2 regions of the Cupriavidus sp. GW822-FHT03E04 genome follow, and region 1 is predicted to be linked to the other one. Evidence: riboswitches for the same ligand, from Rfam matches in the RefSeq annotation. Region 1 holds a riboswitch; the other holds the start of a gene.

Region 1 (11,134 bases):
TGGGCCGTATAGGCTGCGCGGCGCTCTCCCCAATCATGCAATTGCTCTGCACCTGGCCTCGCGGATTCCCATGAACGCTTCTTCCCTGATCGCCAACCCCGCACGACCGCCGCGCCGCCGGGTCCTGGCCGCACTTGGCAGCGCCATGCTGGCGCCTGCCTCCTTGCTGGCGCAGGCGCCGCCGCGCCGCCCGCTGGTGATCGGCCACCTGGTGGACCGGGGCGGCGCCCAGGCCGACCTGGCGCGCGACTACCTGGCGGGGGCCAAAGTGATGTTCGATGCGGCCAACGCCGGCGCGCGGGAGCCGCGCGTGGTGCATGTGGTGCGCGAGGTCGACGCCGATCCGCGCGCGGCCACCGCGCAGGCGCTGTCGCTGGTTGACGGGGAGCGGGCTGAATTGCTGTTCGGCCCCAGCGATGCCCTGCTGCCGGTGCTGGCCGCCTCGCCCGAGCTGGCCCGGCGCGGCGTGCAGATCGTGGCGCCGTTGTCAGGCCTGTCGCTCGCGGCGGATCACGTCTGGTACACGCGGGCCGACTACCGCAGCGAGCTGGATGCGGCCATCCGGCAGTTGCGCAGCTATGGCCTCAAGCAACTGGTGCTGGCCGTGGCGCCGGATTTTGCGGCCGGCAGCCTGGCTAGCGGCACGCCGTGGCGGCGCCAGGCCGAGCAGGAGCCGGGACTGCAGGCACTCACGCTGGATGCGGGCAAGGGCAGCGACGCCGGCGCGGTGGCGCAACGCATCGCCGCCGCGCGCCCGGCCGCGGTGATCGTGGCGGGCGATACGCTGGCCTATGGCAACCTCGGCCGCGCGCTGGCGGCGCGGGGCTGGTACGGCTTCCTGGTGGGCTTGTCGGCGGTCAATTCGCTGGCGGCACGCGAGATTCTTGGCGCCGGCTACACCGGCGGCATCGTGTTGACGCAGATCGCCCCCGGGCCGCAGGACCTGACCCTGCGCGTGGTCAAGGAGCACGTGGGCCGGATGAAGCAGTTCCTGGACGAACCCGCCTCGCCGGCCACGCTGGCCGGCTATATCGGCGCGGCCTGGCTGGTGCGCACGGCGCTGGCCGCGCCGCGCGGGGCCACCCCGGCGGACCTGCGGCGCGCGCTGCAGGCCCGCGTCGACGTGGGCGATTTCGTGCTGGATTTCACACACGGCTCGCGCGGCTCGCAGTATGTGCAGCTTGCGGCAATGGGGGGCGGCACGGCACGGTGAGCGGTAGCGCTGGCACCGGGCCGCCCGCGGCTCAGGCGCGCGGCAACACGATGCGCACCCGCAGGCCGCCCTCCGCCCGGTTGGCCAGGCTGAGCTCGCCGCCGTGGCGCGCAACGATATCCGCGGCAATCGACAGGCCCATGCCGACCCCGCCGGTGGCACGGTTGCGCGAGGATTCGAGCCGGTAGAACGGCTCCAGCACGCGCGCCATTTCCTCCGGCGGAATGCCGGGGCCGCTGTCGCACACATCGATCACCACCCGCTCGGGGCTGTCCGCCAGTTCAATGCACGCGCTGCCGCCGTAGCGGTGCGCGTTCTCGACCAGGTTGACCACGGCCCGGCGCAGTTCGGCCGGATAGGCCAGCAGCGGCTCGGCGTCGCCAGACAAGGTGACGTCCTGGCCGACTTCCGTGGCATCGTCCACCACGGCCTGCAGCAAGGCATGCACGTCCACCCGCTGGCGCGGCGCGGCGGCGCCGTCGCGCTCGCGCAGGTAATACAGGGTGGCATCGATCAGACCATTCATCTCCGCCAGGTCCTGGCGCAGGCGATAGCGGACCTGGTTGTCGTCGACGCCTTCGATGCGCAGGCTCATGCGGGTGAGCGGGGTGCGCAGGTCGTGGGACACGGCTGCCAGGAAGCGCGATTGCTGTGCCAGCTGGGTGCGGATGCGCTGCTGCATGTGGTTGAAGGCCTGGGCTGCGGCGCGAGCCTCGGCCGGGCCGCTGTCTTCGTCCAGCGGCGGGGCATGCACGTCCTGGGCCAGCCGGCCGGCGCTGCTGGCCAGGCGCTGGACCGGCCTGGCCAGCAATCGCGCGCCCACCCAGGACGCGGCCACAATGGCGGCGAGCTGGAACAGCTGGCCCAGGCGCGGCGGCCCAAGACCGTGCGTGCGGCGCGGGCGGCGTGGCGGCACTGGGGCCCCGGCTCCGCCTTGGCCGTTGTCCGCGCGCGCCTCGGCATCCGGCGGCGGCGGGAACTCGCCCCGCCGCCCCTCTTCACCCGGGGGCGGGGGTGGCGGCATCTCGTCGCTGGGAACGAAGTTGAACCCGGTATGCCCCGGGCGCGGGAACACGCTCTCGATGACCGTGACGCCGAGCAGGTGCACGGCCAGCATGATCGCGGCCATCACCAGGAACAGCCGGATGAACATGGAGTCGTGGCGGGCCACCCAGCCCGCGCGCTCAGGCTTCGACGGCACCGGTAAAGACATAGCCCTCGCCTCGGACGGTACGGATCAGCGTCGGGTCGCGCGGATCGTCGCGCAGCTTCTGGCGCAGGCGCGAAACCAGCAGGTCGATGCTTCGATCGAAGACGTCGAGATCGCGGCCGCGCGCCTGGTTGATCAGCAGCTCGCGATCCAGCACGCGGTTCGGATGCTCGATGAACGCCAGCAGCAGCCGGAATTCCGCATTGGACAACGGCACCACGGTTTCCTCGCCATCGACCAGCTGGCGCAGCGTGGTGTTCAGGCGCCAGCTGCCGAAGCGCAGTTCATGGCCGCCCGCCGCCGGCGGGCGCTTCACGCCGCCGCCCCGGGCACGGCGCAGCACGGTGTGGATGCGCGCCACCAGCTCGCGCATCTCGAAGGGCTTGGTGACATAGTCGTCGGCGCCGACCTCCAGCCCGACCACGCGGTCGGCCAGCTCGGTGCGCGCGGTGAGCATGATCACCGGCAGGTCGCCGCGCTCGCGGATCTCGCGGCACAGCGTCAGGCCGTTTTCGCCACGCAAAGAGAGGTCGAGCACCACCAGGTCGTAGTCGCGCGTGGCCATGGCGGCGCGCATGGCGGCGCCGCCCTCGGCGCCATCCGCTTCGATGCCAAAGGTGGATAGGTACTCGGCCAGCATGGCGCGGATCTGCGGATCGTCGTCGACGATCAGCAAATGAAGGGGCGAGGCGGGAGAATGGTCCATCGGGTTTCGTCGTGCTTAGCAGCGGTTCGCCGCGTCGTTCGCGGCAGGTTTGTGCGCCGGCATGCCGGTATTGCAGCGGATTTGGGCGGATTGAGGCGGCCCGGCAAGCCGCCGCCGCCAGGGATTCACTCTACCAGCCCGGCGCGGCGGCCTGATAGGCAGGGTGTGGCCGCTTTGTACCGGGCTTGATACAAAGCGGCGCGCCCGGCGGCCCGCTTTGTACGGCATTGCTTCCGCGCGCTGACCAAGCGCTCAAGCAACGGCGGGCGGGCCTTTCTAATATGGCATGTCGTTATCCCGCCGCTTTTGTGCCTGCCAGTTCCTGACCGGCAGGCCACGGCAGCCCGGCGCCCCCGCTATGCTTGAAGCCATCGGCATCACGTCGGCAATCCCGGGCCTCTCCCCGCATGACCTCCATGGAGAATCCTTGTGACCCAGCCCCAAGCCTTGCTGCCCCGCATCCGCGCCTTGTTGTCCCTTGCCGTGCTGTGCGGCGCCTGCGCCTTGACGCTGCCGGCGCACGCGCTGCAAACCAGCCCGCAGGCAGTTGCCGGCCACGGCCGGCCGGTGGCACCCGCATCGCTGCGCGAAGCGCTGGTGCTCACGCCTGCCCAGGCCATCCTATGGCAAGCCGCCCTGGACGCGGCGCGGGAAGCGCATGCGCACGCGCTGGAACTGCAGGCTCGCTTTGTCCGCGAAGGCGGCGGCCCCGGCCAGCCGCAGGGTCCCGAGTCGTCGCTGCGCGCCCGCGCGGAGCGGGAAGACCGCCTGCACGATGCGCTCGACAAGGATCGCCGCGCCGCGCGCGATCGCTGGATCGCATTTGAAGAAAGCCTGGATGCCGGCCAGCGTAAGCGCCTGCGCGACATGCCGGAGGGCCGCTTGGCGGGTTCGCCGCGGGGCGCATTCGGCCCCGGCCCCCACCCTTTCCCCGGCGCCATGGCAGGCCCCATGCCCGGCCGTGGACCTGCGCCCATGCCCTGCGCCTTCGGCGCGAATGGCTCATTCGGCGTACCCGGCGCTGCGGGGCTTCACCAACAAGGAGCGCCAGATGCCCAGTAAGCCCCTCGACCACGCAGGCCCGATAGCCGCTAACGGCGGCCGCCGCCGTTTCCTCGGCGGTGTACTGGGAGGATCACTCGGTGCCGGGTTGATCGGGCTGGCGGGCGACGCCGCCGCGCAACCTGCCACCTGCCTGCTCACGCCGACCCTGACCGAGGGCCCGTTCTATATCGACCAGGCGCTGGTGCGCACCGATATCCGCGATGGCCGGCCGGGCCAGTTGCTGCGGCTCAGGCTACTCGTGGTGGACACCGGCCGCGGCTGCACGCCCGTGGCCGGCGCGCTGGCCAGCATCTGGCATTGCGATGCCGGCGGCAGCTACAGCGGCTACGACCAGGGCAGCATGCCGCCGCCGCCAGCGGAAGGCTCCGGCCCGGGGCAAGGACCGGGCCAGGGCCCGGACGGCGGCGGCATGCACGCCGTGCCGGCCAGTCCCGCCCGCTTCCTGCGCGGCGTGCAACCCACCGGCGCCGATGGCGCCGCGCAGTTCCTGACGATCTACCCGGGCTGGTACGCGCCGCGCGCGGTGCATATCCACTTGAAGATCCATCTCGGCAAGACCGAGGTACTGACCAGCCAGCTGTTCTTCGACGATGCGCTCAGCCGCGAGGTGCATCTCCAGCATGCCGCGTATCGCGCGCGGGGCGCTTCGCCCGTGCAAAACGCACAGGACGGCATTGCCGGCACGCGCCCCAACCTGCTGCGGGTACGCCGCCTGCGGGACGCGGCCGGCACGCTGGAAGGCGAATTCACCCTGGGCATCGCGCGCGCCTGACGGCCACGGGATCTGGCGGATTCCCTAAAAAAAACGCCCCCGGACCCAAGTGCGGAGGCGCTGAACAGGGAAGAAGTCGGGCGTGCTGCCCGGCCACGCCACTCCGAAGGGACGGAACGGCGCGGCGCCTGGTCCATACGTCGGGCCAGGCACCGGCGATGTTAGACAGACATCGGGCGAGGGTCATGTCCCGCTTGTAGGCTAATGTATCGACTTTGTACGATTGGCACCGGGATGGGGCACGAAACGCCTGCCGGCGCCGGTCACGCGGAGGTCTTGCCTGGCGTACCGGGCGTTCCGAGCAAGGCCTTGAGCCCGGCCAAGCGGTCCTTGGGGCTCATGGCGGGCGTTTCGTCCTTGATCGCGGGGGCCTCTTCGAGCTTCATCTCGCCGATAAAGCGCGACGGCTCGCAAGAGTAGGTATCGCGGGCGCGCTTGCGCTTCTTGCACCAGCTCAGGTGCAGGCTGCGCTGCGCACGCGTGATGCCTACATACATCAGGCGGCGCTCTTCCTCGATCTTCTCATCGCTCATGTCTTCGTCTTCGCGGCAGTGGGGCAGGATGCCCTCTTCCACCCCGACCAGGAACACGTGCGGGTACTCCAGCCCCTTGGAGGCGTGCAGCGTCGACAGGCGCACCGCGTCGGGATCTTCCTCGCGGCCTTCGAGCATGCTCATCAGCGCCACCGTCTGGGTCAGCTCCAGCAGGTTCTTGCCCTCGTCGCCAAAGCCATCGGCGGTGTCGAAGCCGGTAGCCTCCTCGCCCTCGCCCGTGGCCTCGGGCTTGGTGCCTTTGCGCTTGAGCCAGTCGAGGAATTCCAGCGTGTTGGTCCAGCGCGACTGGGCCTGGCGCTCGTCGAAGGTGTCGTACAGGTAGGCCTCGTAGTGGATGCCTTCCATCATGTCGTCGAGCACCTGGGTGGCGGGATCGCTGGCCGCGCGCCCGGCAAGGCGCACCATGGCCTCGCAGAACACCCGCAGCGGCTCCAGCTGGCGCGGCTGGAGCTTGCCTTCGATGCCGCCCATCATGGCCGCCTCGAACAACGACACCTTGGCCTGGCCAGCGAAGGTGCCAAGCACTTCCAGCGTGGTGTTGCCCACGCCGCGCTTGGGCGTGGTGATGGCGCGGATGAAGGCGGGATCGTCGTCCGGGTTGGCGATCAGGCGCAGGTAGGCGCAGATGTCCTTGATCTCGGCCTTGTCAAAGAAGCTCTGCCCGCCCGAGAGCACATAAGGAATGCGCTCGCGGCGCAGGATCTGCTCGAACAGCCGCGCCTGGTGGTTGCCGCGATACAGGATGGCGTAGTCGCGGAACTGCGCGCGGCGCTCGAACTTGTGGGCCGACAGGCGGAATACGACCGACTCCGCCTCGTGCTCCTCATCGTTCATCGGGTTGACGGCAATGGGGTCGCCCATGCCGTGCTCGCTCCACAGCTTCTTGTCGAACAGCTTGGGATTGTTGGAGATGACCGCGTTGGCGGCCTCCAGGATGCGCACGGTGGAGCGGTAGTTCTGCTCCAGCTTGACCACCTTCAGGTCGGGGAAATCGGTCTGCAGCAGCTTGAGGTTGTCCAGCGTGGCGCCGCGCCAGCCGTAGATGGCCTGGTCGTCGTCGCCCACCGCGGTAAAGGCCGGCGCGCGCAGGTGCGAGCCGCCGGCGAGCTGCTTGAGCAGCTGGTACTGGCAGGCGTTGGTGTCCTGGTACTCGTCCACCAGGAAGTAGCGCAGCCGGTTCTGCCAGCGCAGGCGCACCTCTTCGTTGCGCGCGAACAGCTCGGCCGGCAGGCGGATCAGGTCATCGAAGTCCACCGCCTGGTAGGCATGCAGCGTAGCCACGTAGTTGCGGTAGATCAGCGCCGCCTGGTGATCGTCGGGGTTGTCGGCCTGGGCGATGGCGGTCTCGGGATCGACCATGCCGTTCTTCCACAGCGAGATGGTGCTCTGCACGCTGCGGATCAGCTTCTTGTCGGTGGAGGCGAGCTGCTCCTGCACCATGCCGAAGCAATCGTCCGAGTCCATGATGGAAAAGCGCGGCTTCAGGCCCACGTGCTCGGCCTCGGCGCGCAGGATCTGCACGCCCAGCGAGTGGAAGGTGCTCACCGTGATCTGCTTGATGGGGATGCGCTTGCCCTCGCGCGTGGTCTTGCCTTCCATCAGCTTGGCGATCCGCTCCTGCATCTCCTTGGCGGCCTTGTTGGTGAAGGTCACCGCGGCGATGTGCTTGGGCTGGAAGCCCTTGTCCTCGATCAGGTGCGCGATTTTCTGCGTGATCACCCGGGTCTTGCCCGAGCCGGCGCCGGCGAGCACCAGGCAGGGGCCGTCGAGGTAGCGAACGGCTTCGGATTGGGCAGGGTTGAGTCCGTGGGTCATGCGAGGGCTGGTGGTGGTGCTGGGTGGCGGAATGGCCGGCAAGGCGGGCGCGGGCTTTTACGCATGGCAAAGGCAGCACATGCATTGGCGCGGCCAAGGCCGCGGGTGAAGCCTGCGGCACAGCAAAAGCCATCGGAGCCGCAGATGTTAACACGCCGGCCAGCCGGCCCGCGGCTGCGCCCGGGCTGGCGCGCGAGCGCGTTGACAAGCCCCCGAGGCTGGCTGTAGAGTCGCGCCATCCGACCGGGAGAGCGCGCAGATCTTGCGCCGCCGAAGGGGTATCACCCGAAAACTCTCAGGCACCATGGACTGGTTGGATCGGCTTGCAACATGCACACGATGCACGCCGTACTCTGGAGAGCGGCACCCGCCACTGATCGATTCCGTCGACAGCCTTGGTGAGCGTGCCCACCGAAGGGGCGCGCAAGGTTTGGGTTTCCAGCAATTGGGATCCCGCCTTGTAATCTCTCAGGTATCGAGGACAGAGGGGTCATCCGCCGCAGCGGATCTGGCAGCGCTATGGCGCGCCGAATCCTGCGGCGGATGGCCCTTTTTCGTTTTCGAACCGAGATTTGCCTTCCCCCGAGGATTCCATGACGCTCCAGGCCACGCCCCTCAACGCTATCCACCGCGCCCTCGGCGCCCGCATGGTCGACTTCGGCGGCTGGGACATGCCGGTCAACTACGGCTCCCAGATCGAGGAACACCATGCTGTGCGCAGCGATGCCGGCATGTTCGACGTCTCCCACATGTGCGTGGTCGACCTCAATGGCGAGCATGTGCGTACCTTCCTGCGCGGCCTGCTGGCCAACAATGTGGACAAGCTGCAAACGCCGGGCAAGGCGCTGTACTCCTGCATGCTGGATGAGAAGGGTGGCGTCATCGACGACCTGATCGTCTACTTCTTCGCCGAGGACCACTTCCGCCTGGTGGTGAACGCTGGCACCGCCAACAACGATATCGAATGGATCGCCGCACGCAACGCCGCCACCAATAGCGGCGTGCGCATCACGCCGCGCCGCCACGACAATGCGCCCGACGGCGTGGACCCGCTGGCCATCGTTGCGGTGCAGGGCCCGAACGCCCGCGCCAAGGTGTGGAGCGCCTTCCCCTCGACGCAACCCAGCGAAGCCCTGAAGCCGTTCAACGCCGTCGTGGTGCAGGATCCCGCCCTTGGCGAAGTCATGGTGGCACGCACCGGCTATACCGGCGAAGACGGGTTCGAGCTGGTGGTGCCAGCCGAGAACGTGGCCGGCCTGTGGGAAAAGCTGATCGCCGAGGGCGTGCGCCCGGCGGGCCTGGGCGCACGCGACACGCTGCGCCTGGAGGCCGGCATGAACCTGTACGGCCAGGACATGGATATCCACACCTCGCCGCTCAACGCCGGCCTGGCCTGGACCGTGGACCTGCAAAGCGAACGCGACTTCACCGGCAAGGCGGCCCTGGTCGCCGGCGGCAAGACCCAGCAATTCGTCGGGCTGATCCTGCGCCCGGCCAACGGAAAAGCGGGCGGCGTGCTGCGCGCCCACCAGAAGGTCATCACCCCTGCTGGCGAAGGTGAAATCACCAGTGGCACCTTCAGCCCATCGCTGTCCCAATCCATCGCTTTTGCCCGCGTGCCGCTCGACGTTACGCTCGGCGCCGAGGTGCAGGTCGAGATCCGCGACCGCAAACTCGCCGCGACTGTGGTTAAACTGCCGTTTGTGCGCAATGGCAAGGCACTCGTGAGCTGAACGCTCGCACCGGTCACAGCGCGCCCGCCGGCGGTTACCCCGTCGAACATCGACACCCCCCGGCGGGCGCTGAATAACAAATTGAATCTGGAGCAATCCCATGAATTTCCCCGCCGACCTGAAATACACCGAGTCCCATGAGTGGGTGCGCGTCGAAGCCGACGGCACGCTGACCATCGGCATCACCGACCACGCGCAGGACGCGCTGGGCGACATCGTCTTCCTGGAACTGCCGGAAGTGGGCAAGTCGGTCGGCGCCGGCGACGCGCTGGCCGTGGTGGAATCGGTCAAGGCCGCATCCGACATCTACGCTCCGGTGGCAGGCGAAGTGATCGCCATCAACGACGCCGCCGCCGCCTCTCCGGAAAGCGTCAATGCCGACGCCTTCGACGCCTGGCTGTTCAAGCTCAAGCCGGCCAACAGCGACGACGTGAACGGCCTGATGTCGGCCGACGCCTATAAGGCCAACGTCGGCGCCTGATGCCAGATCGTCATTCCCGCGCCACGGGAATGACGGATAAAGACTGCCGCGACGCGGACCGGGCCGACCACCCGCCGCACCGCTCTCACGAGATTCTTGCCATGAACGCCCCCCTGCCCATGACTGCCGCCCAAGTTGCCCGGCCCACGCTGGCCGAACTGGAGGCGCGCGACGCCTTCGCCTCCCGCCATATCGGCCCCGACGCCGCCGAACAACAGCACATGCTCAAGGTGCTGGGCTATGACAACCGCGCCGCGCTGATCGACGCCGTCATCCCCGCCGCCATCCGCCGCCGCGACGGCATGCCGCTGGGCGAGTTCACCGCACCGCTGACCGAAGAAGCCGCGCTGGCCAAGCTGCGTGGGCTGGCCAGCAAGAACCGCGTGCTCAAGAGCTTTATCGGCCAGGGCTACTACAACACGCTGACCCCGGGCGTGGTGCTGCGCAATATCTTCGAGAACCCGGCCTGGTACACCGCCTACACGCCCTACCAGCCCGAGATCTCCCAGGGCCGCCTGGAAGCCATGCTGAACTTCCAGCAGATGGTGACCGACCTGACCGGCCTGGACATCGCCAATGCGTCGATGCTGGATGAAGGCACGGCGGCTGCCGAAGCCATGACGCTGCTGCAGCGCGTCAACAAACACGCCTCCACCACCTTCTATGTCGCGGATGACGTGCTGCCGCAAACGCTGGAAGTGGTACGCACCCGCGCGCTGCCGCTGGGCATCGAAGTCAAGGTCGGCCCCGCTGCCGAAGCGGCCGGTGCCCATGCCTTCGGCGTGCTGCTGCAGTACCCCGGCGTGAACGGCGATGTGGCCGACTACCGCGCCATCGCCGACGCGGTGCACGCCGCTGGTGGCCTGGTGGTGGCTGCCGCCGACCTGCTGGCGCTGACCCTGATCGCCGCGCCCGGCGAGTGGGGCGCCGACGTGGCAGTGGGCAACTCGCAACGCTTTGGCGTGCCGCTCGGCTTCGGCGGCCCGCACGCCGGTTACATGGCGGTCAAGGATGCCTTCAAGCGCTCCATGCCCGGCCGCCTGGTGGGCGTGACCATCGACGCGCAAGGCAACAAGGCATACCGCCTGGCCCTGCAAACGCGCGAGCAGCATATCCGCCGCGAGAAAGCGACGTCGAACATCTGCACGGCACAGGTGTTGCTGGCTGTGATGGCCTCGATGTACGCCGTGTACCACGGCCCGCAAGGCCTCAAGCGCATCGCCCAGCGCGTGCACCGCCTGACGGCCACGCTGGCCGGCGGCCTGGAACAACTGGGCTACGCGCGCACCAACGCCACCTTCTTCGATACGCTGACGCTGGAAACCGGCTTCAACACCGAAGCCCTCCACGCCTCGGCCACCGCGCGCGGCATCAACCTGCGCCACGCCGGCGCCACCCGCATCGGCATCTCGCTGGACGAGACCACCTCGCGCGAGGACGTCGTCGCCCTGCTGGAAATCTTCGCCCACGGCAAGCCGGTGCCCAGCTTCGATGCACTCGAAGCCGCCGCGCAAGACGCGTTCCCGGCCGGCCTGGCGCGCCAGAGCGCCTACCTGACGCACCCGGTGTTCAACACGCACCACGC
Region 2 (11,134 bases), on a different contig from region 1:
TGTCATCGCGCTCTCGGTCGGCACCTACCTGCTGCGCTCGGTGCGGCGCTGGCTGGACGCGGAACTCTTGCCGAAGGTCTGCATGGAAGCGGGCCTGCGCGCATCGCTCATCACGCTGTTCAGCAACATCGGCTATGTGCTGATCGTATTGCTGACGCTGTCGCTGCTGGGCGTCAGGTGGGAAAACCTGGCCTGGATCGTCAGCGCGCTGTCCGTGGGTATTGGCTTCGGCCTGCAGGAGATCGTCAAGAACTTCGTGTCGGGGCTCATCCTGCTGACCGAGCGCCCGGTGAAGGTCGGCGACATGGTGAGCATCGGCGGCGTGGAGGGCGACATCAAGCGCATCAACGTGCGCGCGACGGAGATCCTGCTGGGCGACCGCTCGACCGTGATCGTGCCCAACTCGCAGTTGATCTCGCAGAACCTGCGCAACGTGACGATGAGCAACAGCACGCAAGGCGTCGCGACGCTGCTGCTCACCTTCCCGTTGAACATCGATCCTGAACAGGTGCGCGAACTGCTGCTCGACTCCTATCGGGAAAATGAAGCGATTCTCGACAAGCCCGCGCCATCCGTCACGTTCAGCCAGCTGGCGCCGAACGGGATCACGCTAAGCGTGACGGGCTACGTAGGCAGCCCGCGGATCGCCACCGCGACCAAGAGCGACCTGCTGTTCGAGATACTGAAGCGGCTGCGCGCGGCCGATATCTCGCTGTCGGTCCCGCAGACCTTGCGGGTGGAGAATATGGCCGCGCTTGGCGCGTAACGCGTCCGGCCCCTTACGGAGTCACCAGCGCCACCGAGTCCTGCACGCCATGCGCACGCCTGGCGCCCATGGCTTGCTGCACCACATCGCCGATCATGTCCGCAGTGACCGCCGACAGCGTCCATCCCAGGTGGCCGTGGCCGGTGTTGTAGAACACGCAGGACGCACGGCCCCGGCCCACGCGCGGCAGCATGGTAGGCATCATCGGCCGCAGGCCGGCCCAGGGCACCACGCTGCGCGTGCTGACACCGGGGAAGCACTGGTTGACCCACTCCACCAGCGGACGGATGCGGTCGGCGCGGATGTCGCGGTTGTAGCCATTGAACTCCGCCGTGCCCGCCACGCGGAAGCGGTCAACGCCCAGGCGGCTGGTGACCAGCTTGGTCTCGTCGTCGAGCAGGCTCACGACGGGCGCGGCCGCCTGGCTTTGCGCGTCGTTCAGGTTGACGGTGATCGAATAGCCCTTGACCGGATAGATGTTGACGCGATCGCCAAGGCTGGCCGCCAGCGCCCGGCTGGCGGTGCCGGCACAGACGACCACGCCGTCGAACACGCGCGATTCGGCCTGCTGGCCGTCGCTGCTGACGATGGTGACCTGCCGGCCGTCAGTGCTGACCGACTGGACATCCTGGCTGTACAGGCAACGCACGCCCAGGCGGTCGATAGCCGCGGCCATGCCGCTGGTGAACTTGTGGATGTCGCCAGTAGAGTCGCTCTGGGTGAAATAGCCACCGTAGTACTGCCCGGCCAGGGTCGGCTCGATGGCGCGCATTTCTTCCGGCGTGACCGCGTGGCGCTCCAGCCCGCCCTCGGCCAGCAGCTTCGATACCCTGCCTGCATGCTCGAAACCCGCCTTGTCGCGATAGATATGGAGGATGCCTTCCTTCTTCAGGTCGAAATCGATGCCTTCGGCCGCCGCCCAGGAGAACAGGTGGTCACGCGCGGCAATCGCCAGGCGCGTGGTCTCGATGGTGTTCTTGCGGTAATGGGGAATGGCGGCGATGAACTCGGCGAACCAGGACAGCTTGTGCCAGCTCGGGCGCGGGTTGACCAGCAGCGGCGCATCGCTCTTGAGCATCCACTTGATGCCCTTGAGGATGGTGGACCAGTGTGTCCAGACTTCGGCGTTGGAAGCGGAAAGCTGGCCGCCGTTGGCGAACGAGGTTTCCATGGCGGCATAGCGGTGTTTTTCGAGCAGGGTGACCGAGAAACCGCGTTTGGCGAGCGCGTAGGCAGTGGTCACGCCGGTGATGCCACCACCGATAACGGCAATTGATTTCATCTCTATGGTTCCAGGACGTCGGATGGGAGCCTCTTGCGCAGCATGCGCAAAAGACGCCCCCTCTGTCCTTGACCTGAGAGATTCACGATACGCCACTTTGGGGGTGGCGGGGATCGCTTGCTCCTTCGGTACCGCCGGCTGACGAGCGCCGGGGTTCTTCAGAGTTCAAACGTGATACCGGTCCTTTTGCCTGAGAGTTTCCGGGGCGGTTGCTCCTTCGGCGCTGCCCGGCGCTTGGCCAGGCAGTCTCTCCCGATATCAACTTTGCATGATGCCGCCAGGTAATACCAAGTGGCATGGCTCGGAACTTTAGCACTAGTCTGACTGCCTGGGAAATTTCCCTGCGGGTTCAGGCCGAGAATATCAGCGGGCCGGAACCGGGGCGATCGACGCGTGCGGCGTGGCGGTGCGCTGCGCGGCCTTGTGCACCATGGTGTAGGCGTAGTCCACGCCCATGCCGTAGGCGCCCGAGTGTTCCTTGACCAGCTGCATCACGGCGTCATAGCTGTCGCGGTGCGCCCAGTCGCGCTGCCATTCGAGCAGCACCTGCTGCCAGGTCACCGGCACCACGCCGGCCTGCACCATGCGCTGCATGGCGTAGTCGTGCGCTTCCTTGCTGGTGCCGCCGGAAGCGTCGGCCACCATGTAGATCTCGTAGTCGCTGTCGTGCATCGCCGACAGCGCGAAGGTGGTGTTGCAGACCTCGGTCCACAACCCGGCCACGATGATCTTCTTGCGGCCGTTGGCGGCCAGCGCGTCGCGCACCTTCTGGTCATCCCACGAGTTCATCGAGGTGCGTTCCAGCGTCTGCTGGCCGGGGAATACGTCAAGCAGTTCGGGGTAGGTATAGCCGGAGAAAGACTCGCTCTCCACCGTGGTGATGGTGGTCGGAATATTGAAGATCCTGGCCGCCTTGGCCAGGCCCACCGCGTTGTTCTTCATCGCCTGGCGGTCCATCGACTGCACGCCGAAGGCCATCTGCGGCTGGTGGTCGATGAAGATCAGCTGGCTGTTTTGCGGGGTCAGGACTTCGAGCTTGGCGTTGGTCATGATTTCTCTCCTTGGCTATTTGGCTATCTGGTTGAATTATTTAGAACGTCGTCTTTGGCGTCGATCCGTCCATGGGTTGAACTTTATGGCAGCGCCGGCTGACGATGTGATGAGTTAGTCGGATAACTTGTTCAATTTTATTGATTGATATTTAATGGGAGTAGGAGGCAGCCAAACGGTGGGGTGGCCGCGTTGGCTTTCGCGACACCCAAGTAGTAATCTTCAATACTGGCTGCCGCATAGGGAACAAAGGCAAAATGCCCGACTGCTCGATGGCGGCTTGAATTGCGATGGGGCAATACGGTCAGCCAACGATATGACTTGAGGAGCCGGGCCAATGGGAAGCACCAACGCAGTTGCGGTGGCGGCAGTCGCCTTCGTGGGCAGCCACTTTCTCTTGTCCCATCCGCTGCGCAGGGGTTTGGTCCGCGCACTTGGCGAAGCCGGGTTCCAGGGCGTTTATTCGCTGATTGCAGTCTTGACGCTCGGCTGGCTGATCCTGGCATACCGAAAGGCGCCCCTGACGGCACCACTATGGCCGGTAGGAAACGGCCTCTGGGCGGCTGTGACCACGGTCATGCTGATCGCGTCGGTCCTCCTGATGGGTTCGCTGATCCGCAACCCGGCGCTTCCCACCGGCGGTCGGCTCGGCGCGTTCCCGGAAGCAGCGCGCGGCGTGTTCGCGGTGACGCGCCACCCAATGATGTGGTCGTTCGCACTTTGGGGGCTGTGCCACATCGCGGTGTTTCCGGTGGCCAAGAACATCATGATCGCAGCGGCTATGGTCATCCTCGCGCTCGTCGGCGCCGCGCTGCAGGACCGGAAAAAGGAGCAGCTCCAGCCCGATCTCTGGCCCGCATGGGAGTCCAAGACGAGTTATCTGCCGTTCGCGGCGATTGCCGCTGGCCGTGCGCGGCTCGGCGGGTTCGGCTTGCACGCGCTTTTGGGCGGCCTCGTCGTCTGGCTCGCAGCAACCTGGGCACATATCCCGCTCGCCGGTTGGGCCGCGGGCATCTGGCGCTGGCTGTAGCTGTAGCTGTAGCCGCAGCGTCAGGCGTCCAGATACACCCGCATCAGCGCCTCGAACCACTCCACGAACACCGCCAGCCCTCGCGAAGACCGCTATCGGGCCGCCCCGGGGCTACGCGCGTCGTCAAAGTTGTGAAGGCTTAAGCTTTTGCCTCGGAATCCGGAGGGAGAGGGCGGCGCGGGGAGGAAGCGAATGGGGCATGATCCCCCTCCGCTCCGCCCCGCGCTCTCTTTTTACTGCAGCTCGATCTTCGCGATCGCTGCCAGCCGCTTCCAGCGCGCTATCTCGTCCTTCTGGTAGTCGCGAAGTTCTGCCGGCGTGGACAGGATCAGCGAGGTGGACTGGCGCTGGTAGTACTCCTTGACGTCGTCGGCGGCGCCGGCCTGGGCAAACAGTTCGCCAAGGCGTTGTGCAATGGGCGCAGGTGTCTTGGCGGAGACCGCCGCTGCCACCCAGTTGTAGGCCAGGAAGTCCGGCACGCCGGCTTCGGCCGCGCTCGGCACGCCCGGCAGTAGCGGCGAACGCTGGGGCGCGGTGTAAGCCAGCGCGCGCACCTTGCCGCCCTTGACCAGCTCAATCGCGCCGCTGGCATCCACCACGGCGAAGTCCACGTTGGCGGCCATCACGCCGTTGATCGCGTCGCCCGCGCCCTTGTAGGGCACGGCAGTGGTCTTCATGCGGCTTTGCTCGTTCAGCCATTCGCTGTACAGCGTGTACGACACCGAGCCGGTGCCGTAGTTGAGCGCGCCGGGCCGCTTGCGCGCGTCCTCCACCAGCGCCTTGAGCGTGTGGTACGGCGAGCTGGCGGGCACGATGATCAGGCATGGCCCACGCGAGAGCAGCGTGATGGGCGTGAAGTCGGTCAGCGGATCGTAAGGCAGCTTGCGAAAGGTGGCGGCATTGGTGGACAACGTGGAGTTGCTGCCGATAAACACCGTGTAGCCGTCGGCCGGCGCGCTGAGCAGCGTCTGCACGCCGATAAAGCCGTTGCCACCCGGCTTGTTCTCCACCACCACGCCCTGCCCCGTCAGCTCGCCGATCTTCTTGGCGAACATGCGGGCGGTCATGTCGGTACCGCTGCCGGACGGGAACGGCACGATAAAGCGGATCGGCCGGGTGGGAAATGCCAGCGGCTGCGCCAGCGCGGCGAACGGCGCGCCTGCCAGGCTCGCTGTAAGGACGGTCCCTGCCAGGACAGCGAAGCGGCGCCGGGAACAGTTCACGGTTCGGGTCATGTTGTCTCCTTGGTCTTGCGCCTGGCAGTGGGTTCCGCCAGTGCGGGTGCGTCAGTGATTCCGTGGTTCGCTTTGGCGGCGGGCTAACGCTTGAGGCCAAGCAGATCCCGCGCGATAACCCATCGGTGCACTTCGGACGGGCCTTCGTAGATGCGCATCAACCGCGTCTCGTTGGCCATCTGCTGCAACGGCATTTCCTTGGTCATGCCCATCGCGCCAAAGGCCTGCATGGCGTGGTCGATCACGTCCCAGGCCATCTCGGTGGCGAATACCTTGATCATCGAGACCTGGGTACGCGCCTCGTCGCCGGCGTCAATGCGCGCCGCGGCCTCGTATGTCATCAGGCGACAGGCGTGGATGCGGGTGGCGGCATCGGCCACCCACCACTGGATTGCCTGCCGGTCCGCCAGCGCGGCGCCGAAGGTGCGGCGCTGCGGCGCGTACTCGCACAGCATGTCAAGCGCGCGCTGGGCGCGGCCAATGCACCAGGCCGCCATCTGCACGCGCCGGCTGGACAGCCGTGCCTGCATCGGCGCGAAGCCCTGGCCTTCCACGCCCAGCAGCTGCGTGTGCGCGACGCGGCAGTCCTCCAGCACCACCTCGTAGGTGGAGGCGCCGCCGATCATGGGGATGCGCCGTTCTACCTTGAAGCCGGGCGTGCCACGGTCGACCAGAAAAGCGGAGATGCCGCCGCGGGCGCCGCGCGCCTTGTCGGTCACGGCCATCACGATGGTCCAGTCGGCGCGGGCAGCGCGGCTGATCCAGATCTTGCGGCCGTTGAGCACCCAGTCGTCGGCGTCGCGTTCGGCGCGGGTGGTCATCATGGCCGGGTCGCCGCCGGCGCCGGGCTCGGAAATAGCGATGGCGGAGATGGTCTCGCCGCGCGCGTACGGTTCCAGGTAGCGCGCACGCTGGGCCGCGTCGGCGGTCTTGAGCAGCATGCGCAGGTTCGGCGAATCGGGCGGCAGGTCGTAGGGTGTGACGGTCTTGCCTAGTTCCTCGTTGACGCCGACCATGGCCACCACTGGCAGGTCGGCACCGCCCATCTCGGCCGGCGCATCCAGGCCCCACAGGCCCAGCTCACGCGAGAGTCCGTCCAGCTTGTCCTGCTCCTGCGCCAGCAGCGTGAGCTGGCCGCCCTCTGCCTCGCGGGCCAGCACGCCCGCTTCAAGCGGGATCAACTGCTCGCGCACAAAGCGCGCCACCAGATCCTTGAGCATCTGGTGCTCTTCTTCCAGTGCGAAGTTCATGCAATGTCTCCTTTATTGTTTGCGTCCCGCTTCAGGCGGCGTTCCGGCCGCCCGTCACCCGGGCGATGTCTTCAGGGGCTAGCCCGGCTTCGCGCAACACTTCATCGGTGTGCTCGCCCAGCGTGGGCGCGTGGCGGCGCAACGACAGCGGTGTGGCGGAGAAGCGCGTCGTGGGCCGCATTTCGCGCAACGGGCCCTCGGTGGGATGCTCGGTCTGCTGGAACAGCCCGACCGCCTCCAGGTGGGGATGCGCCAGCAATTCGTCCGGCGCATAGATCGGCGTGGCGGGGATATCCAGCGTCTCGAACAGCGCCATCCACGCCTTTGTGGTCCGGGTCGGCGTGATTTCCGCGAGGTGCTGGTACAGCGCGCGGATATGGGCGTTGCGCTGCGCGCGGCTGGCGATGTTGTACTTGTCACCCAGGTCATCGCGGCCCACGGCGTGGAAAAAGGCTTTCCAGTGGCGGTCCGTGTACGGTAGTGCGCAGATCCAGCCGTCCGCAGTCTGCGCCGGCCGCCGCCCTCCCTGCAGCAGGCGCGCATAGCCGGGCGCGCCGGTGGCGGGCTCGAAGGTCAACCCCGCCAGGTGCTCGGCCATCACGAAGCTGGCCATGGTTTCCAGCATCGGTACTTCCACCGCTTGCCCGCTGCCGTGGCGCTCGCGGTGCAGCAGCGCGGCCATCACCGCGTTGGCCAGCGCCATCCCGGTGGTCTTGTCGGCAATCAGGCTAGGCACGTACTCGGGCCGGCTGCCGGCGACGCAGCCCAGCGACACCAGCCCGCAAGCGGCCTGGATGATGTCGTCGAAGGCCGGTTTGTCACGGTGCGGGCCGTCCTGGCCAAAGCCGGTGGCCACGCAGTAGACGATGCGCGGGTTCAACGCTGCCACCGCAGCGTAGCCAAAGCCCAGCCGCTCGATGGCGGCCACGCGCATATTGTGGATCAGCACATCGGCGCCGGCGATCAGGCGGCGCAGCGCCGCAGCGCCTGCAGGCGTCTTCAGGTCCAGCACCACCGAGCGCTTGTTGCGGTTGAGCGCCAGGTAGATCGAACTCATGCCGGCGTTGCGCGATACGCCGTTGGCGCGCATGAGGTCGCCTTCCGGCCCTTCGACCTTGATGACGTCCGCGCCCAGGTCGGCCAGAGATTGCGTGGCCAGGGGGCCCAGCACCACCGAAGTCAGGTCGAGTACGCGAATTCCCTCGAGCGGGCCGGCGCAGACGGGTTTCTCATGTTGCATACGGCCCCCTCAGCGGCGCTGGAACACGGGCGCGCGGCGCTCGGCCATCGCCGCCACGCCTTCGCGGAAATCCGCGGTAGCGAACTGCACGCGCTGGATGGCCAGTTCACGCTGGTTGGCCTCCACGATGCGGTCGGCCAGGCCCAGGCGCAGCGTCTCGCGTGTGCTTTCCACGGCCAGTGGCGCCGAGGCCGCGATATCGTGCGCGAGCGCCAGCGCGCGGGCACGCACCTCGGCCTGCGCCACCAGTTCGTCGGCCAGCCCGATGCGCACCGCTTCTTCGCCGTCGAGGCGCCTGCCCGTATACAACAGCAGCGCGGCCTGCTGCTCGCCGACCAGGCGTGGCAGCGTCACGCTCATCCCAAAGCCGGGATGGAAGCCGAGCCTGTTGAAGCTGGCGCTAAAGCGCGCTTCGCGGCATGTGATGCGAAAGTCCGCCACCAGCGCCAGTCCCAGCCCCGCGCCGATCGCGGCGCCCGCAACCGCGGCCACGATGGGCTTGCGGTTGCGGTACAGCTTCATGGCCTGTGCGTAGAAGGCCGATGGGTCGCGCGAGACACTGCCCTGGTCGGTGCCGCTGAAATCGGCCCCGGCGCAGAAGGCGCCTACGCCGGAAGACAGCACGATGGCGCGACAGCTGTCGTCCTCGTCGAGTTGCAGCAACGCTTCGGCCAGCCGGCGCATGACATCGGCGTCGACAAAGTTATGGGGCGGGCGGGAGATCTCGATCTGCGCAACATGCTGGTCGCGTGTCAGGACGATTTCGGGGGTGGATGCCGAGGTCATGGCGAAGGGCTCCGGGAAGTGGAAAGGCACCCAGTATTCGCCGATGTGGATTCCCGCGCTACACTACAATTTCGAATACCGAAATTACTTGCAGCGCCCCGATGCTGGATTGGCGGGCCTGCGGCCAACTACATGCCTGATCCGCACCCCCATTCCGACCCCGGTTCCGCCCCGGCTTCCCACCCGGATTCCCGCGCCAAACCGCCTTCGAGCCGCGAACTCACGCACAGTACGGGCCGGTTCACGCGGCAGACCGAAGGCAGTCAGTCGCTCGAACGTGGCCTGATGCTGCTGCGCGCGTTCCGCGTCGGCTCTTCCAGCCTGACCAATGCGGACCTGGCAGCGCGCACCGGCCTGCCGCGCCCCACTGTCAGCCGCCTCACGCGCTCGCTGGTGGACAGCGGCTTCCTGTGCTACGACGCCACCGAGCGCGCCTATCGGCTGGCGGCCGTGGTGGTGAGCCTGGCGGACGCCTTCCACCACGCCACCACGGTGCCCGATATCGCCCTGCCGCTGATGCGCAAGATCGCCGAGGCGGAAAAGGTCAATGTCGGCCTGGCCGTGCCCGACCAGACCGCCATGGTCTACCTGGCCGCGGTGCGCCACAGCCGCGACAGCGTATCGCGCACCCGGCGCGTAGCGCCCGGCACGCGCGTTCCCATGGAACTGACCTCGATCGGCATGGCGTGGCTGGCCGCGGTGCCGGCCGGCGTGCGCGACCACTTCCTCGCACGGATCGAGGAGAAGGCCGGCGACGAATGGCCGGCCTTGCACAAGGAACTGTCGCGTGGCATTGCCCAGGCAAAGGCGCAAGGCTATTGCAGCACCAACTACCAGCCCGGCCACCTGACCGCCGTGGGCGCGGCGTTCCGCGGGCCGGACCACCAGTGGTACGGGCTCAATATCAGCTTCCCGCACAAACCCAGCGAAAAGCCGCGTGATGTGGCACGCTATGCGCCGCTGCTGCTCGGTCTGATCGAGAAGATCAGCGCGTCATGCGGGGTGGAGGACGGCGTGGAGTCAGCATGACGGCCGGCGGCTAGCGCGGGGCCAGCCTTCTTGCCCATCAGGGGAGTCATACTGCTTGTTTCAAAATGAAGCGAAGCGGTTCTGGCTAGGCGCGCGGCCGCAGACAGTACATGTGGTACGGCCAAGGCCGCGCAATAACGCCAGGATCTTTTTGAAATGGCCTCTTACAAACCGACGTGATGGACCCAGCCGGCCGGGCCAGCGGCCTGGTTGCGCTGAATCTCCACCAGCCGCTCCCTTAGCACCTTGACAGTGTTGCCAGCGGCGCCGTTCCCGATCGCGAAGCGCGTCCGCGCGGAGCGCACTTCGCCAATGGCCACCAGCGTCGCCGCCGTTCCGCAAACAAAGGCCTCGGCCAGGCGTCCGCTTTGGGCATCCGCCTCCCACTCGGGGTACGAATACCGGCGCTCTTCCACCACCATGCCCATCTCCCTGGCCAGCTCGATCACCGAAGCCCGGGTGATGCCCGGAAGAATCGAGCCGCTAAGGGGCGGCGTGACCAGAGTGCCGTCGTCCATCACGAAGAAGATGTTCATGCCACCGAGTTCCTCCACCCAGCGGTGCTCGGCGGCATCCAGGAAGACCACCTGGTCGCATCCGTTCGCAGTGGCCTCGCTCTGCGCGACCAGGCTGCCGGCATAGTTGCCACCGCACTTCGCCTCGCCGGTGCCGCCGGGCGCGGCGCGCGTGTAGTTCTCGGATACCCAGACGGAGACGGCCTTGTCTCCGCCCTTGAAGTACGGGCCCACCGGGCAGGCAATCACGCAGAAAATGAACTCGGAGGCTGGCTTGATGCCGAGGAACACCTCGTTGGCAAACATGAAGGGACGCAGGTAGAGGCTGCCCGAGCCATGCGGCACCCAGGCCTGGTCGATCCGCACCAGTTGCTCGATCGCTTCCAGAAAGAGCGATTCGGGCAACGCCGGCATGGCCATGCGCTTGGCCGACGCCTGGAAGCGGCGCGCGTTCTCGAGCGGGCGGAACAGCGTCACGGCGCCATCCGCGCCGCGATAGGCCTTCATGCCCTCGAAGATCTCCTGGCCATAGTGGAGTACCGAGCACGCCGGATCGATCGAGAACGGCTTGCGGGCAGTGACCTTGGCGTCCTGCCAACCCTGTCCTTCACGCCAGGTGATCGTCACCATATGGTCGGTGAAGACGCGGCCGAACGCGGGGTCGCGCATCAGTGCATCCCGCGTGGCCGCGTCGAGCGCGTTCGGGTTGGGTTCGAGGCTGAAAATGGTTTGTTGCGTCATGAGCGCGCGTCTTCCTTCGCTGGCGTTGGGGATTGGCAGCAGGGCGAACACCCCTGTCTGCCGCCGGCATCGCACGTGGTTCTACGTGAAATCCGAGGGTATCGATGATCGCATGCTGGCGCCCAGTTTGTCTTCAATGACAAGGATTGACCTTCGCTCCGGACATTGCTTAGCCGCTACAACAAACCAATTGCCGCACAAAGGTTATGT

Evidence for each region. Region 1 has a riboswitch for glycine ahead of gcvT (glycine cleavage system aminomethyltransferase GcvT). Riboswitches for the same ligand answer to the same signal wherever they lie in the genome.
Region 2: it holds a riboswitch for glycine, as region 1 does, so the genes downstream of both, AC1RQC_RS10165 (D-amino acid dehydrogenase) here and gcvT (glycine cleavage system aminomethyltransferase GcvT) in region 1, are expected to answer to the same signal.

Annotation. Positions count from the first base shown of each region.
Region 1 is NZ_JBXANI010000018.1:134,046-145,179, forward strand. It holds gene AC1RQC_RS25605 (ABC transporter substrate-binding protein) at 71-1,213, shown strand; gene AC1RQC_RS25610 (ATP-binding protein) at 1,245-2,426, opposite strand; gene AC1RQC_RS25615 (response regulator) at 2,398-3,129, opposite strand; gene AC1RQC_RS25620 (hypothetical protein) at 3,559-4,191, shown strand; gene AC1RQC_RS25625 (dioxygenase family protein) at 4,181-4,966, shown strand; gene AC1RQC_RS25630 (UvrD-helicase domain-containing protein) at 5,230-7,335, opposite strand; glycine riboswitch at 7,570-7,657, shown strand; glycine riboswitch at 7,679-7,830, shown strand; gene gcvT (glycine cleavage system aminomethyltransferase GcvT) at 7,929-9,068, shown strand; gene gcvH (glycine cleavage system protein GcvH) at 9,169-9,549, shown strand; gene gcvP (aminomethyl-transferring glycine dehydrogenase) at 9,651-11,134, shown strand, end outside.
Region 2 is NZ_JBXANI010000006.1:216,698-227,831, forward strand. It holds gene AC1RQC_RS10160 (DUF3772 domain-containing protein) at 1-766, shown strand, start outside; gene AC1RQC_RS10165 (D-amino acid dehydrogenase) at 780-2,048, opposite strand; glycine riboswitch at 2,217-2,313, opposite strand; gene AC1RQC_RS10170 (hydrolase) at 2,412-3,098, opposite strand; gene AC1RQC_RS10175 (NnrU family protein) at 3,436-4,128, shown strand; gene AC1RQC_RS10180 (Bug family tripartite tricarboxylate transporter substrate binding protein) at 4,362-5,363, opposite strand; gene AC1RQC_RS10185 (acyl-CoA dehydrogenase family protein) at 5,447-6,613, opposite strand; gene AC1RQC_RS10190 (CaiB/BaiF CoA transferase family protein) at 6,645-7,853, opposite strand; gene AC1RQC_RS10195 (enoyl-CoA hydratase/isomerase family protein) at 7,863-8,639, opposite strand; gene AC1RQC_RS10200 (IclR family transcriptional regulator) at 8,772-9,668, shown strand; gene AC1RQC_RS10205 (branched-chain amino acid aminotransferase) at 9,833-10,924, opposite strand.